2 linked regions of the Piscinibacter sp. HJYY11 genome follow. The protein of the gene in region 1 binds, or shares a complex with, the protein of each later gene. Links are inferred from orthologs where the notes say so. Each region holds a gene or a part of one and is shown on either strand. Other genes may lie near its edges.

Region 1 (3,782 bases):
AGCAGGGCCAGTGGACACCTGACGGCGACAGCGAGATGCGTCGCCGGAGGCTCCTGCCGCAATCGGCCCCGCTGACCTGGGACGAGCTGATGCACGACCCCGTGTACCAGCGCGCGCTGGAGCGCCTGCCCTGAGTCTGTGCCGCTGACCCAAGAAAAAGGGCGCACCGCGGTGCGCCCTTTTCTTTGCAGTCAGGCCGATCAGGCCGACGGCTGAGACGGGGTCTGCGTCTCGAACGGCAGGCGGATCTGCGAGAGGTCCTTGCGCGTCTCCACCAGCACCAGCGGGCCTTCGTCGATCAGCTCCACCGGCTTGATCTCGCGTGGCACGTGCACCGGTTTCGGCTCGCGGGCCATGGCTTCCTGCACCGCGCGGATCTTGTCGGCGTCGGAGTTCACCCACTGCAGGCCGGCGGATTCGGCGACGGCTTGCAGCTGATCGGTGTTGAGCACATAGGGCTCAACCACGGCCGCGGCGGCGCTCGACGTCACCACCGGTTCCGGCTCGTTGGCGAGTGCTTCGACGACCGGCGCGATGGCTTCGGCTGCCGCGGCGGCCGTGATCGGCTGCGACTCGGCCGACGGCGCCGCCTCGGCTTCCGCGGACACCGAGGGCGGCAGTTCCGCATCGGCATCCGCGCTGATCGGCTCAGCGATACCGTCTGCCGCTGCGGCGCCTTCACCCGACTCCTCGCGGCGCTGGCGATCACGCCCACCGCGGCCGCGGCGACGGCGGCCACCTTCGCGTTCGCCACGCTCCTGGCCTTCACCTTGCGGCGCGCCTTCGGCATCGGCGCTCACGGCTTCGCCGGAGGCCTCGGCCGCCGACTCCAGCGGCAGCGCGCTCTGCGACTCGTCGCCGGCGACGGCATCCGTCACTTCGGTGTTGCGAGCCTCGTCGCGGTCACGACCACGGCCGCCACGGCGACGGCGGCGGCCCTGACGTTCCCCCTGGGCCTCGCCAGCCTGGCCTTCGGCTGCTTCACCGGGCACGGTGTCGACGAAAGCGCGCGCTTGGGCTTCCTCACTGCCCGCTGCCGCTTCCACGGGGGCCGGACGGGGCTGGCCGCCACGGCGCTGGTCGCGGCGGTTGTCGCCGCGGGCCTCGGCGCCTTCCTCACCACCACCTTCGGGGCGACGGGTGCGCTCTTCCTGGCGACCACCATCGGCCTGGGCTTCTTCCGGACGCTCGCCGCGCTCGTTGCGGCGGCCGCGGTTGCCACGGTCACCGCGCTCGTTGCGCTCGCCGCGTTGTTCGGAGCGTTCGCCACGCTCACCCCGTTGTTGTTCACCGCGTTCGGCGCTGCGTTCACCACGCTCTCCGCGCTCTCCGCGTTCACCACGACGGCCGTCACGACCGCCGCGGCCCCCACGGTTGTTGCGGTCACCACGGCCTTCACGGCGCTGCTCGGTGCTGGCTTCTGCAGAGGCGGGTGCCGAGGCTGGTGCTGCGGCCGGCGTGGCCTCGGCAGTGCCGAAGAGTTTTTTCACCCACGCAAAAAAGCCACCGCCGGAGACGGGTGCCACAGGGGGAGCTGCGACAGGTGCCGGGGCGGGCACGGGGGCCGCCACCACCGGCTCGGGCTTGGGCGGCGCGATGGGCGCGGCGGTGTCGGGCAGGATGCCCTTGATCACCGGCTCCTGCTTGGCCTTGGCCTTCTCGCGGCGGGTGATGGCCACTTCGTCGTCCGGCTCCTCGATCATCGAGTAGCTGACCTGCAGGTTCTCCAGGCGCGGGTCGTCGTGGCGCAGGCGCTCGAGCTTGTAGTTGGGCGTCTCGAGGTGCTTGTTGGGCACGAGCAGCACGGTCACGCGCTGCTTGAGTTCGATCTTGGTGATCTCGGGGCGCTTCTCGTTCAGCAGGAACGAGGTCACCTCCACCGGCACCTGCACGTGCACGGCAGCGGTGTTGTCCTTCATCGCTTCTTCCTGGACCATGCGCAGGATCTGCAGCGCCGACGATTCGGTGTCGCGGATGTGGCCGGTGCCGTTGCAGCGCGGGCAGGTGATGTGGCTGCCTTCGCTGAGCGCCGGGCGCAGGCGCTGGCGGCTCAGCTCCAGGAGGCCGAACTTGCTGATCGACGAGAACTGCACACGCGCGCGATCCTGGCGCAGCGCGTCGCGCAGGCGGCTCTCGACCTCGCGGCGGTTCTTCGACTCTTCCATGTCGATGAAGTCGACGACGATCAGGCCGCCCAGGTCGCGCAGGCGCATCTGGCGGGCGATTTCATCGGCCGCTTCGAGGTTGGTGCGGGTCGCGGTCTCTTCGATGTCGGAGCCGCGCGTGGAGCGGGCCGAGTTCACGTCGACCGACACCAGCGCTTCGGTGTGGTCGATCACGATGGCGCCGCCCGAGGGCAGGTTTACCGTGCGCGAGAACGCCGTCTCGATCTGGTGCTCGATCTGGAAGCGGCTGAACAGCGGCGCGTCGTCGCGGTAGCGCTTCACCTTCGGCGCGGCCTCCGGCATGACGTGCGTCATGAACTGGTGGGCCTGCTCGTAGATGTCGTCGGTGTCGATCAGGATCTCGCCAATGTCGGCGGTGAAGTAGTCGCGGATCGCGCGGATCACGAGCGACGACTCCTGGTAGATCAGGAAAGCGCCCTTGCCCTCTTTGGACGCAGCGTCGATCGCGGTCCAGAGCTTGAGCATGTAGTTCAGGTCCCACTGCAGCTCGGGCGCGCTGCGGCCGATGCCGGCGGTGCGGGCGATCAGGCTCATGCCCTTCGGGTACTCGAGCTGGTCGAGGTTTTCCTTCAGCTCTTCACGGTCTTCGCCCTCGATGCGGCGTGACACGCCACCACCACGCGGGTTGTTGGGCATCAGCACCAGGTAGCGGCCGGCCAGCGAGATGAAGGTGGTCAGCGCCGCGCCTTTGTTGCCGCGCTCTTCCTTCTCGACCTGCACCAGGAGCGAGTCGCCTTCCTTGATGGCGTCCTGGATGCGGGCATTGCGCACGTCGGTGCCGTCGCGGAAGTAGTTCTTCGAGATTTCCTTGAAGGGCAGGAAGCCGTGGCGCTCTTCGCCGTAGTCGACGAAACAGGCTTCGAGCGAGGGCTCGACGCGGGTCACGACTGCCTTGTAGATGTTGCCCTTGCGTTGCTCGCGGCCTTCGATCTCGGTCTCGAAGTCCATGAGCTTCTGACCATCGACGATGGCCAGGCGACGTTCTTCTTGCTGCGTCGCGTTGATCAGCATGCGTTTCATGTGCGCTCCTTCGCTGCACTGCTGCGATCTTTCGCAGTCAGGGACAGCTCATCCAACACGTCACCGCCGGCAGGACCGGCAGGCGACTCATCGATGCACGAGGAACGTGAAAGAACCGGAAGGAATCGCCCTGGACTGCGGTGACGTTGGCCGATCAGCGAAGGATCGGAGGCCCGTCAGGCAGCGTTGGCGCGTGCGTGGCAGCGGGCAAAGGGCGGGGCCGTGAGGCATGGGGCGCGCGACATCCGGCCACGGCGCTGCCGGCGCGACATTCGCGCAGGGGCAGCGTGGGGTGGGAGATGGGGCACGTCATCCGCTTTGATCACTGGACGCGGGCCAGAGCCTTGCACGTGTGGCCGGCGCACATCGCGCGTCGGCTAGTTGCTTGTCTCTGGCTTGGAAACCTTTTGGCGAGGGTTCGTTCTTGTTTCTCTGCCGCACCGGGCTGACTGCCGCTGTGTCACTTGGGGACTCGGCCTGCTGCATGCCGGGGTGCGTTGCATCACCTTTTGGCCACAACTTCTTCGCGTGGCCGGCCTCGTTGTGCTGGGTGATCGGCTGAGTAGGGCGCCGCTC
Region 2 (7,830 bases), 1.0 Mb from region 1 along the record:
TAGGGATCCACAGCCTTTTCAGGGCCGAGTGTTGTGCTCGGTACACTCGTCGCGATGAAAGTCCTGGGGGTTGAGTCGTCGTGCGATGAAACGGGTGTGGCGCTGGTCGAGGCTGGTGCCGAGGGTGTTCCGAAGCTGCTCGCCCAGGCCTTGCACAGCCAGATCGACATGCACCAGGCCTATGGCGGCGTGGTGCCCGAGCTGGCCTCGCGTGACCACATCCGGCGGGTCCTGCCGTTGACGGGCCATGTGCTGGCTGAGGCGGGGTGTGCGTTGCAAGGCATTGATGTGGTCGCCTATACCCGCGGCCCGGGTCTGGCCGGTGCGCTGCTCGTGGGGGCCGGGGTGGCGTGCTCCCTGGCGGCGGCGCTCGGCAAGCCGGTGGTGGGAGTGCATCACCTGGAAGGACATCTGCTGTCGCCATTCCTGTCGGTCGACCCGCCCGAGTTTCCGTTCGTGGCCCTGCTCGTGTCGGGCGGGCACACGCAGCTGATGCGGGTCGACGACGTCGGCAGCTATGAACTGCTGGGCGAGACCATCGACGACGCGGCAGGCGAGGCCTTCGACAAGTCGGCCAAGATGCTGGGCCTGGGCTACCCGGGCGGGCCTGCGCTGGCACGCCTGGCCGAGTTTGGCAGTGCCGACGCCTTCGAGCTGCCGCGTCCGCTGCTGCACAGCGGGAATCTCGATTTTTCGTTTGCGGGCCTCAAGACGGCGGTGCGCACCCAGGCGCTGAAGTTCGGCTCCAACGTCTGTGAGCAGGACAAGGCGCACCTCGCGGCCTCGACCCAACAAGCGATCGTCGAGGTGCTGGTCAAGAAGTCGCTCGCGGCGTTGAAGCAGACCGGCCTGAAGCGCCTGGTGGTTGCGGGCGGCGTGGGGGCCAACGCCCGCCTTCGTGAGCAGCTGAATTCCGCTTGCGTCAAGCGAGGCGCGAAAGTGCACTATCCCGAGCTGGCCCTGTGCACCGACAACGGCGCCATGATCGCCCTGGCCGCGGCGATGCGGCTGCAGCGCGGCCTGGCTCAGCCGCGCCGGGAATACGGGTTCAACGTGCAGCCACGCTGGGATTTGTCGACCGTATGAGAAACGCCATCGCCAGCCTGCCGGGCTCCAGGATCCGCGAAGTGGCCAACGCCGGCATCGGCCGCAGCGACGTGCTGGCCTTCTGGTTCGGTGAGAGCGACGAGGTCACGCCCAGCCCGGCGCGGGACGCCGCCATCGCCTCACTGCAGGCAGGCGAGACCTTCTATTCGCACAACCTCGGGCTGCCGGCGCTGCGCGAGGCGCTCAGCACCTACGTGAGCGAGCTGCACCTGCCGGTCGCGGCGGAGCGCATCGCGGTCACCTCGTCCGGTGTGAGCGCCTTGATGCTGGCGAGCCAGCTCCTCCTGGAACCCGGCGACGAGGTGGTGGCCGTGGTGCCGGTGTGGCCCAACGTGACGGCGCAGCCGGTGATCCTCGGCGCACGGGTGAATCGGGTGTCGCTCGCGGTGCGCGAGGGTGCCTGGGAGCTCGACCTGCAGGCGCTGCTGGAGGCCATCACACCGCGCACGCGCGCCGTGATCCTGAATGCACCGAACAACCCGACCGGCTGGACGCTGACGCGCGCCGAGCAGCAGGCCATCCTCGACCGCTGCCGCCTGACCGGCAGCTGGATCGTGGCCGACGAGGTCTACGAGCGCCTCTATTTCGAACCCGGCCACCGGGCGGCGCCTAGCTTCCTGGACATCGCCGACCCGGCCGACCGGCTCGTCGTCGCACACAGCTTCTCCAAGAGCTTTCTGATGACTGGCTGGCGTCTGGGCTGGCTGGTGCTGCCCGCGGGGCTGTCGGGCGAGGTGGCCAAGTTGATCGAGTTCAACACCTCCTGCGCGCCGGTGTTCGTGCAGAAGGGGGGCCTGGCGGCGCTGGCCCAGGCCGGGGAGTCGGTGTCTGGGCTGGTCAGCCGGCTGCAGGTGTGCCGAGACACGCTCGTCCCGCGCTTGGCGTCGTTGCCCCGGGTGACAGTGGCGGTGCCCCGTGGCGGGATGTATGCCTTCTTTCGCGTCGAGGGCGAAAACGACTCCCTGGCCTTCGCGAAGCGCTTGGTCGAACGCCACGGCCTTGGGCTCGCCCCCGGTTCGGCTTTTGGCGATGAAGCGGAGGGCTGGCTGCGCTGGTGCTTCGCGGCCCGCGACCCTGCCCGGCTTGTGCAAGGGGTGGACCGACTGGCTGAGGCCCTTCGGCTATAATCGACGGGCTTTGCGCTCGCCGGTCTGCCGGTGGCACAGGCACCAAGCACGGCGCGGGAAGGTTTCTCCCGCTACCGCAAGTCGCAACACCGGAAACCGCAGCGTCATTAATGCAGGCGCCGGCGACCGGATTTTTCTGGAAACTGACATGTCTGTCGCTGATATCAAGAAGGCCGAAATCGTCAAGGCCAATGCCCGCAGTGCTGCCGACACTGGCTCCCCCGAAGTCCAAGTCGCGCTGCTGACCGCTCGCATCAACGAGCTGACCCCCCACTTCAAGACCCACCTGAAGGACCACCACGGCCGCCGTGGCCTCCTGAAGATGGTCAACACCCGCAAGAGCCTCTTGGCCTACCTCAAGAACAAGGACGCAGAGCGCTACACCGCTCTGATCCAGAAGCTCGGTCTGCGCAAGTAAGCCGAAGCTAAAAGTGAAGAGCCTGTCTGGACCTCTGCCAGCACAGGCTCTTTGCATTTGGAGACCGACAGCCACTGATGACGATGTGTCATTCCACCGGCGCTTCTTCTGAAGCCGAGCCCCGCTGGAATGGCATCGCGCCAGGTTGTTGTGCTCCGGGCAGAAGGCGCCGCCCGTGAAGGCGCTGACAAGCAATAGGAGAGACGCATGAGCATGTTCAACAAAGTCACCAAAACCTTCCAGTGGGGCCAGCACACCGTCAAGCTGGAAACCGGCGAGATCGCCCGCCAAGCTTCCGGTGCGGTGCTCGTCGACATGGAAGACACCGTGGTGCTCGCCACCGTCGTGGGCGCCAAGAACGCCAAGCCTGGTCAGGACTTCTTCCCCCTGACCGTCGACTACCTCGAAAAGACCTACGCCGCCGGCAAGATCCCGGGCAGCTTCTTCAAGCGTGAAGGCCGCCCGAGCGAGCTCGAGACCCTGACCTCGCGTCTGATCGACCGCCCGCTGCGCCCGCTGTTTCCGGACGGCTTCTACAACGAGGTGCAGGTCGTGATCCACGTCCTGTCGCTGAACCCCGAAGTCTCGGCCGACATCCCCTCGCTGATCGGCGCGAGCGCTGCGCTGGCCATCTCCGGCATCCCGTTCAACGGCCCGATTGGTGCCGCACGCGTGGGCTACATCAACGGCGAGTACGTGCTGAACCCCGGCAAGACCCAGCTGCTCGATTCGCAGATGGACCTCGTGGTTGCCGGCACTCAGGCCGCGGTGCTGATGGTCGAGTCCGAAGCACAGCAGCTGAGCGAAGAAGTGATGCTCGGCGGCGTGGTCTTCGGCCACGAGCAAGGCAACATCGCCATCGCCGCGATCAACGAGCTGGTGCGTGATGCCGGCAAGCCGGCCTGGGATTGGCAGCCGCCCGCGAAGGACGAGACCTTCATTGGCAAGGTCACCCAGCTTGCCGAAGAGAAGCTGCGCGCCGCCTACCAGATCCGCTCCAAGCAGGCCCGCACGCAAGCCACCCGCCAGGCCACGGCCGACGTGTTCGCCGCGCTCGATGCAGAAGGCACCGAGTACGACAAGGTGAAGGTCGAGACCATCCTGTTCGAGATCGAGGCTCGCATCGTGCGCAGCCAGATCCTGTCGGGCGAGCCCCGCATCGACGGCCGCGACACCCGCACCGTGCGCCCGATCGAGATCCGCAACGGCGTGCTGCCGCGCGTGCATGGCTCGGCGCTCTTCACCCGTGGCGAGACGCAGGCGCTGGTCGCCGCCACCCTCGGCACCGACCGTGACTCGCAGAAGATCGACGCGCTCGCGGGCGAGTTCAGCGAGCACTTCATGCTCCACTACAACATGCCCCCGTTTGCCACCGGCGAAACCGGCCGCGTGGGTTCGCCGAAGCGCCGCGAGATCGGCCACGGCCGTCTGGCCAAGCGCGCGCTGGTCGCCGTGCTGCCGGACCGTGTCGAGTTCCCGTATTCGATGCGCGTGGTTTCCGAGATCACGGAGTCGAACGGCTCCTCGTCGATGGCCTCCGTGTGCGGCGGCTGCCTCGCGCTGATGGACGCCGGCGTGCCCCTCAAGGCGCACGTGGCCGGCATTGCCATGGGCCTGATCAAGGACGGCAACCGCTTCGCCGTGCTGACCGACATCCTGGGCGATGAAGATCACCTGGGCGACATGGACTTCAAGGTCGCCGGCACCACCGCGGGCGTGACCGCCCTGCAGATGGACATCAAGATCCAGGGCATCACCAAGGAAATCATGCAGGTCGCCCTGGCCCAGGCCAAGGAAGCCCGCCTGCACATCCTTGGCAAGATGACCGAAGCGATGGGCGAGGCCAAGGCCGAGGTGTCGCAGTTCGCACCGCGCCTGTACACGATGAAGATCAACCCCGAGAAGATCCGTGACGTGATCGGCAAGGGCGGCGCGACCATCCGCGCGCTGACCGAAGAGACCGGCACGACGATCGACATCGGCGAAGACGGCACCATCACCATCGCCTCAGCCGACGCCGACAAGGCAGCCTACGCCAAGAAGCGCATCGAAGAGATCACCGCCGAAGTGGAAGTGGGCAAGGTCTACGAAGGCCCGATCACCAAGATCCTGGAATTCGGTGCGCTCGTGAACCTGCTGCCGGGCAAGGATGGCCTGCTGCACATCAGCCAGATCGCGCACCAGCGCGTCGAGAAGGTCACCGACTTCCTGAAGGAAGGCCAGATCGTCAAGGTCAAGGTGCTCGAGACCGACGAGAAGGGTCGCGTCAAGCTGTCGATGAAGGCCCTGATCGAACGCGAACCGCAGGCGCCTGCCACGCAGGAGTGATGCGGAGCGGGCGGCGACCGTCGCTGCCTGCCTGCTTCTTGACGCCATGAAAGCCATCGAAATCTCGTCCTACGGCAAGCCGGACGTGCTGCGTCCGGTCGATCGCCCCACGCCCTCTGCGGGGGCGGGGGAGGTGCTGATCCGTGTCAGCGCCTCTGGCGTCAACCGGCCTGACGTGCTGCAGCGCAAGGGGCACTATCCGGTGCCACCCGGTGCGTCCGACTTGCCGGGGCTCGAAGTCGCCGGCGTCATCATCGACGGCGACCGCGAAGCGATGCGCGCTGCAGGCTTCAAGCCCGGTGATCGCGTCTGTGCGCTGGTGGCCGGTGGCGGTTATGCCGAGCAGTGCGTGGCGCCGATCGGGCAGTGCCTGCCGGTGCCGGGCTCGCTGAGCGATGTCGAGGCGGCCAGCCTGCCCGAGACCTTTTTCACTGTCTGGTCGAACGTGTTCGACCGCGGTGGCCTGAAGGCGGGCGAGACCTTCCTCGTGCAAGGTGGGACCAGCGGCATCGGCGTGACGGCCATTCAGCTTGCCAAGGCGGTGGGCGCGACGGTGATCGCCACCGCGGGCTCCGACGAGAAGTGCGAGGCCTGCCGCTCGCTCGGTGCCGACCATGCGATCAACTACCGCAGCCAGGACTTCGTCGCCGAAGTGGCGCGTATCACCGAGAAGCGCGGCGTCGATGTCGTGCTGGACATGGTCGCCGGCGACTACGTGGCGCGTGAGCTGAGCTGCCTGGCCGAAGACGGCCGGCTGGTCATCATCGCAGTGCAGGGCGGGGTGGAAGCGCGCATCGACGCAGGTGTCGTGATGCGCAAGCGCCTCACCGTCACCGGCTCCACGCTGCGGCCGCGTCCGGTCGCGTTCAAGACGGCCATCGCGCAGTCTCTGCGCGCGAAGGTGTGGCCCTGGTTGGCTTCGGGCGCGGTCAAACCGGTGATCTTCAAGACCTTCCCGGCCGAACAGGCAGCGCAGGCCCACGCGTTGATGGAATCGAACGAGCACATCGGCAAGATCGTGCTCACGTGGTGAACCTCTAGGAATCGAATCGATGCGTCGCAAACTCGTGGTGGGCAACTGGAAGATGAACGGCAGCCGTGTGGCCAATGCCGAGTTGCTGGCTGCACTGAAGGAAGCCGAGCCGTGGGATGCCGCAGTGGCGGTGTGCGCGCCGTTTCCGTATCTCGCCGACACGGCGCTCTCGCTACAAGGCAGCCGCATGCAATGGGGGGCGCAGGACTGCTCGGCCCACGAATCGGGTGCGTACACCGGTGAGGTGTCGGCTGGCATGCTGGCCGAGTTCGGCTGCCACTTCGTGATCGTCGGCCACTCGGAGCGCCGAGCGCTCCATGCCGAGTCGGATCAATTGGTCGCCGACAAGACCAAGATCGCGCTGGCCCACAAGCTGACGCCGATTGTGTGCGTCGGCGAAACACTGGCCGAACGCGAAGCAGGCCAGACCGATGCGGTCGTCAAGCGCCAGCTGTCGGCGGTGATTCACACGCTCGGCCACTGCATCTCGCAGGTGGTCGTGGCCTATGAGCCGGTGTGGGCCATCGGCACCGGCAAGACCGCCACGCCCGAGCAAGCGCAGGCCGTGCACGCGGTGTTGCGTGCTCAACTGCATGCCGCCACCGAAAAATCAGGCGAGATGCTCATCCTCTACGGTGGCAGCGTGAAGGCCGACAACGCCAAGCACCTGTTCGCCCAAGCCGACATCGACGGCGGTCTCATCGGCGGTGCGTCGTTGAAGGCTGCCGATTTCGCTGCCATCTGCAAAGCCGCCGCCTGAGCGTCGGCCCTGAAGAACAAAACCTGGAGCTCGTAGCAATGCAAGTGTTGATGAATGTCGTGTTGGTGCTGCAGATCGTGACCGCGTTGGCCATGATCGGGTTGGTGTTGATCCAGCACGGCAAGGGCGCCGACATGGGCGCATCGTTTGGCAGCGGTTCATCGGGCAGCCTTTTTGGCGCCAGCGGAAGTGCCAATTTCCTGTCCCGTTCCACCGCGGTATGCGCTGCGATCTTCTTCTGCTGCACCCTGGCTCTTGCCTACAGCGCCAACACGCGCTCCGGTGCCACGCCCAGCGACAGCGTTCTCGATCGCGCAGGGGCGGCACCCGCGGCTGCGAGTGCTCCTGCGAGCAGTGCGGTACCGGCTGCGGCGGTGATCCCAGGGGCAGCGCCTGCTACTTCGACGTCCGCGCCCTCGGCCTCTGCGCCTGCCTCGATCCCGGGCAGCAAGTGATGTGAAACGCCGGGCGTTGTCCGGCGTCAAATCGCGCTGTAGGTAATACTGCAGCAGTGAGTTCGCGTGATGTTTGAGGTTAGAATCACAGGCTGTCTGGTGAGCGATACCTCATGCAATCCAGGCGCCGTTGCTGGAAGTTGAACGGCAGACCCGTTAGGCCGACGTGGTGAAATTGGTAGACACGCTATCTTGAGGGGGTAGTGGCGAAAGCTGTGCGAGTTCGAGTCTCGCCGTCGGCACCAGATCCATCGGCAAGGCACCTACCCGGCGCCTTGCCGGATTCAGCAGCCTGACGCCACCATGAATCTCGGCCCCTACCTTCCTGTGATCTTGTTCATCCTGGTAGGTGTGGCGGTCGGTGTGGCGCCCCAGGTGCTGGGTTTTCTCTTCGGGCCGCGTCGTCCTGACGCCGCCAAGAACTCCCCTTACGAATGCGGTTTCGAGGCGTTTGAAGACGCGCGGATGAAGTTCGACGTGCGCTACTACCTGGTGGCGATCCTCTTCATCCTCTTCGACCTGGAAATTGCTTTCCTCTTCCCCTGGGCCGTGTCGCTGCACGAGATCGGTGCTGCCGGCTTCTGGGCCATGATGTTGTTCCT

The links. Proteins that work in one complex are often made in the same cells at the same time.
Region 2: the proteins of JI745_RS09290 (region 1) and pnp are in contact, whole or in part, in a cryo-EM structure (PDB 9QH0), measured with the Escherichia coli proteins. The link is inferred for Piscinibacter sp. HJYY11 from one-to-one orthologs.

The regions. Positions count from the first base shown.
Region 1 is NZ_JAERQZ010000001.1:2,037,522-2,041,303, reverse strand. What follows is about bases 1-3,606. They hold JI745_RS09290 (Rne/Rng family ribonuclease), read right to left. Parts: upstream 3,207-3,606; coding sequence 201-3,206; downstream 1-200. Other genes in these bases: nagZ (beta-N-acetylhexosaminidase), read left to right, coding at 1-134. UniProt on the Escherichia coli protein: Endoribonuclease that plays a central role in RNA processing and decay. Required for the maturation of 5S and 16S rRNAs and the majority of tRNAs. Also involved in the degradation of most mRNAs.
Region 2 is NZ_JAERQZ010000001.1:1,024,319-1,032,148, reverse strand. Bases 2,458-5,419 are described here. They hold pnp (polyribonucleotide nucleotidyltransferase), read left to right. Parts: upstream 2,458-2,859; coding sequence 2,860-4,980; downstream 4,981-5,419. Other genes in these bases: JI745_RS04650 (NAD(P)H-quinone oxidoreductase), read left to right, coding at 5,027-5,419; rpsO (30S ribosomal protein S15), read left to right, coding at 2,458-2,652. Also shown: tRNA (adenosine(37)-N6)-threonylcarbamoyltransferase complex transferase subunit TsaD, read left to right, coding at 55-1,086; JI745_RS04665 (pyridoxal phosphate-dependent aminotransferase), read left to right, coding at 1,083-2,234; more of rpsO, read left to right, coding at 2,383-2,457; more of JI745_RS04650, read left to right, coding at 5,420-6,013; tpiA (triose-phosphate isomerase), read left to right, coding at 6,033-6,773; preprotein translocase subunit SecG, read left to right, coding at 6,812-7,228; JI745_RS04630 (NADH-quinone oxidoreductase subunit A), read left to right, coding at 7,532-7,830. UniProt on the Escherichia coli protein: Involved in mRNA degradation. Catalyzes the phosphorolysis of single-stranded polyribonucleotides processively in the 3'- to 5'-direction. Also involved, along with RNase II, in tRNA processing.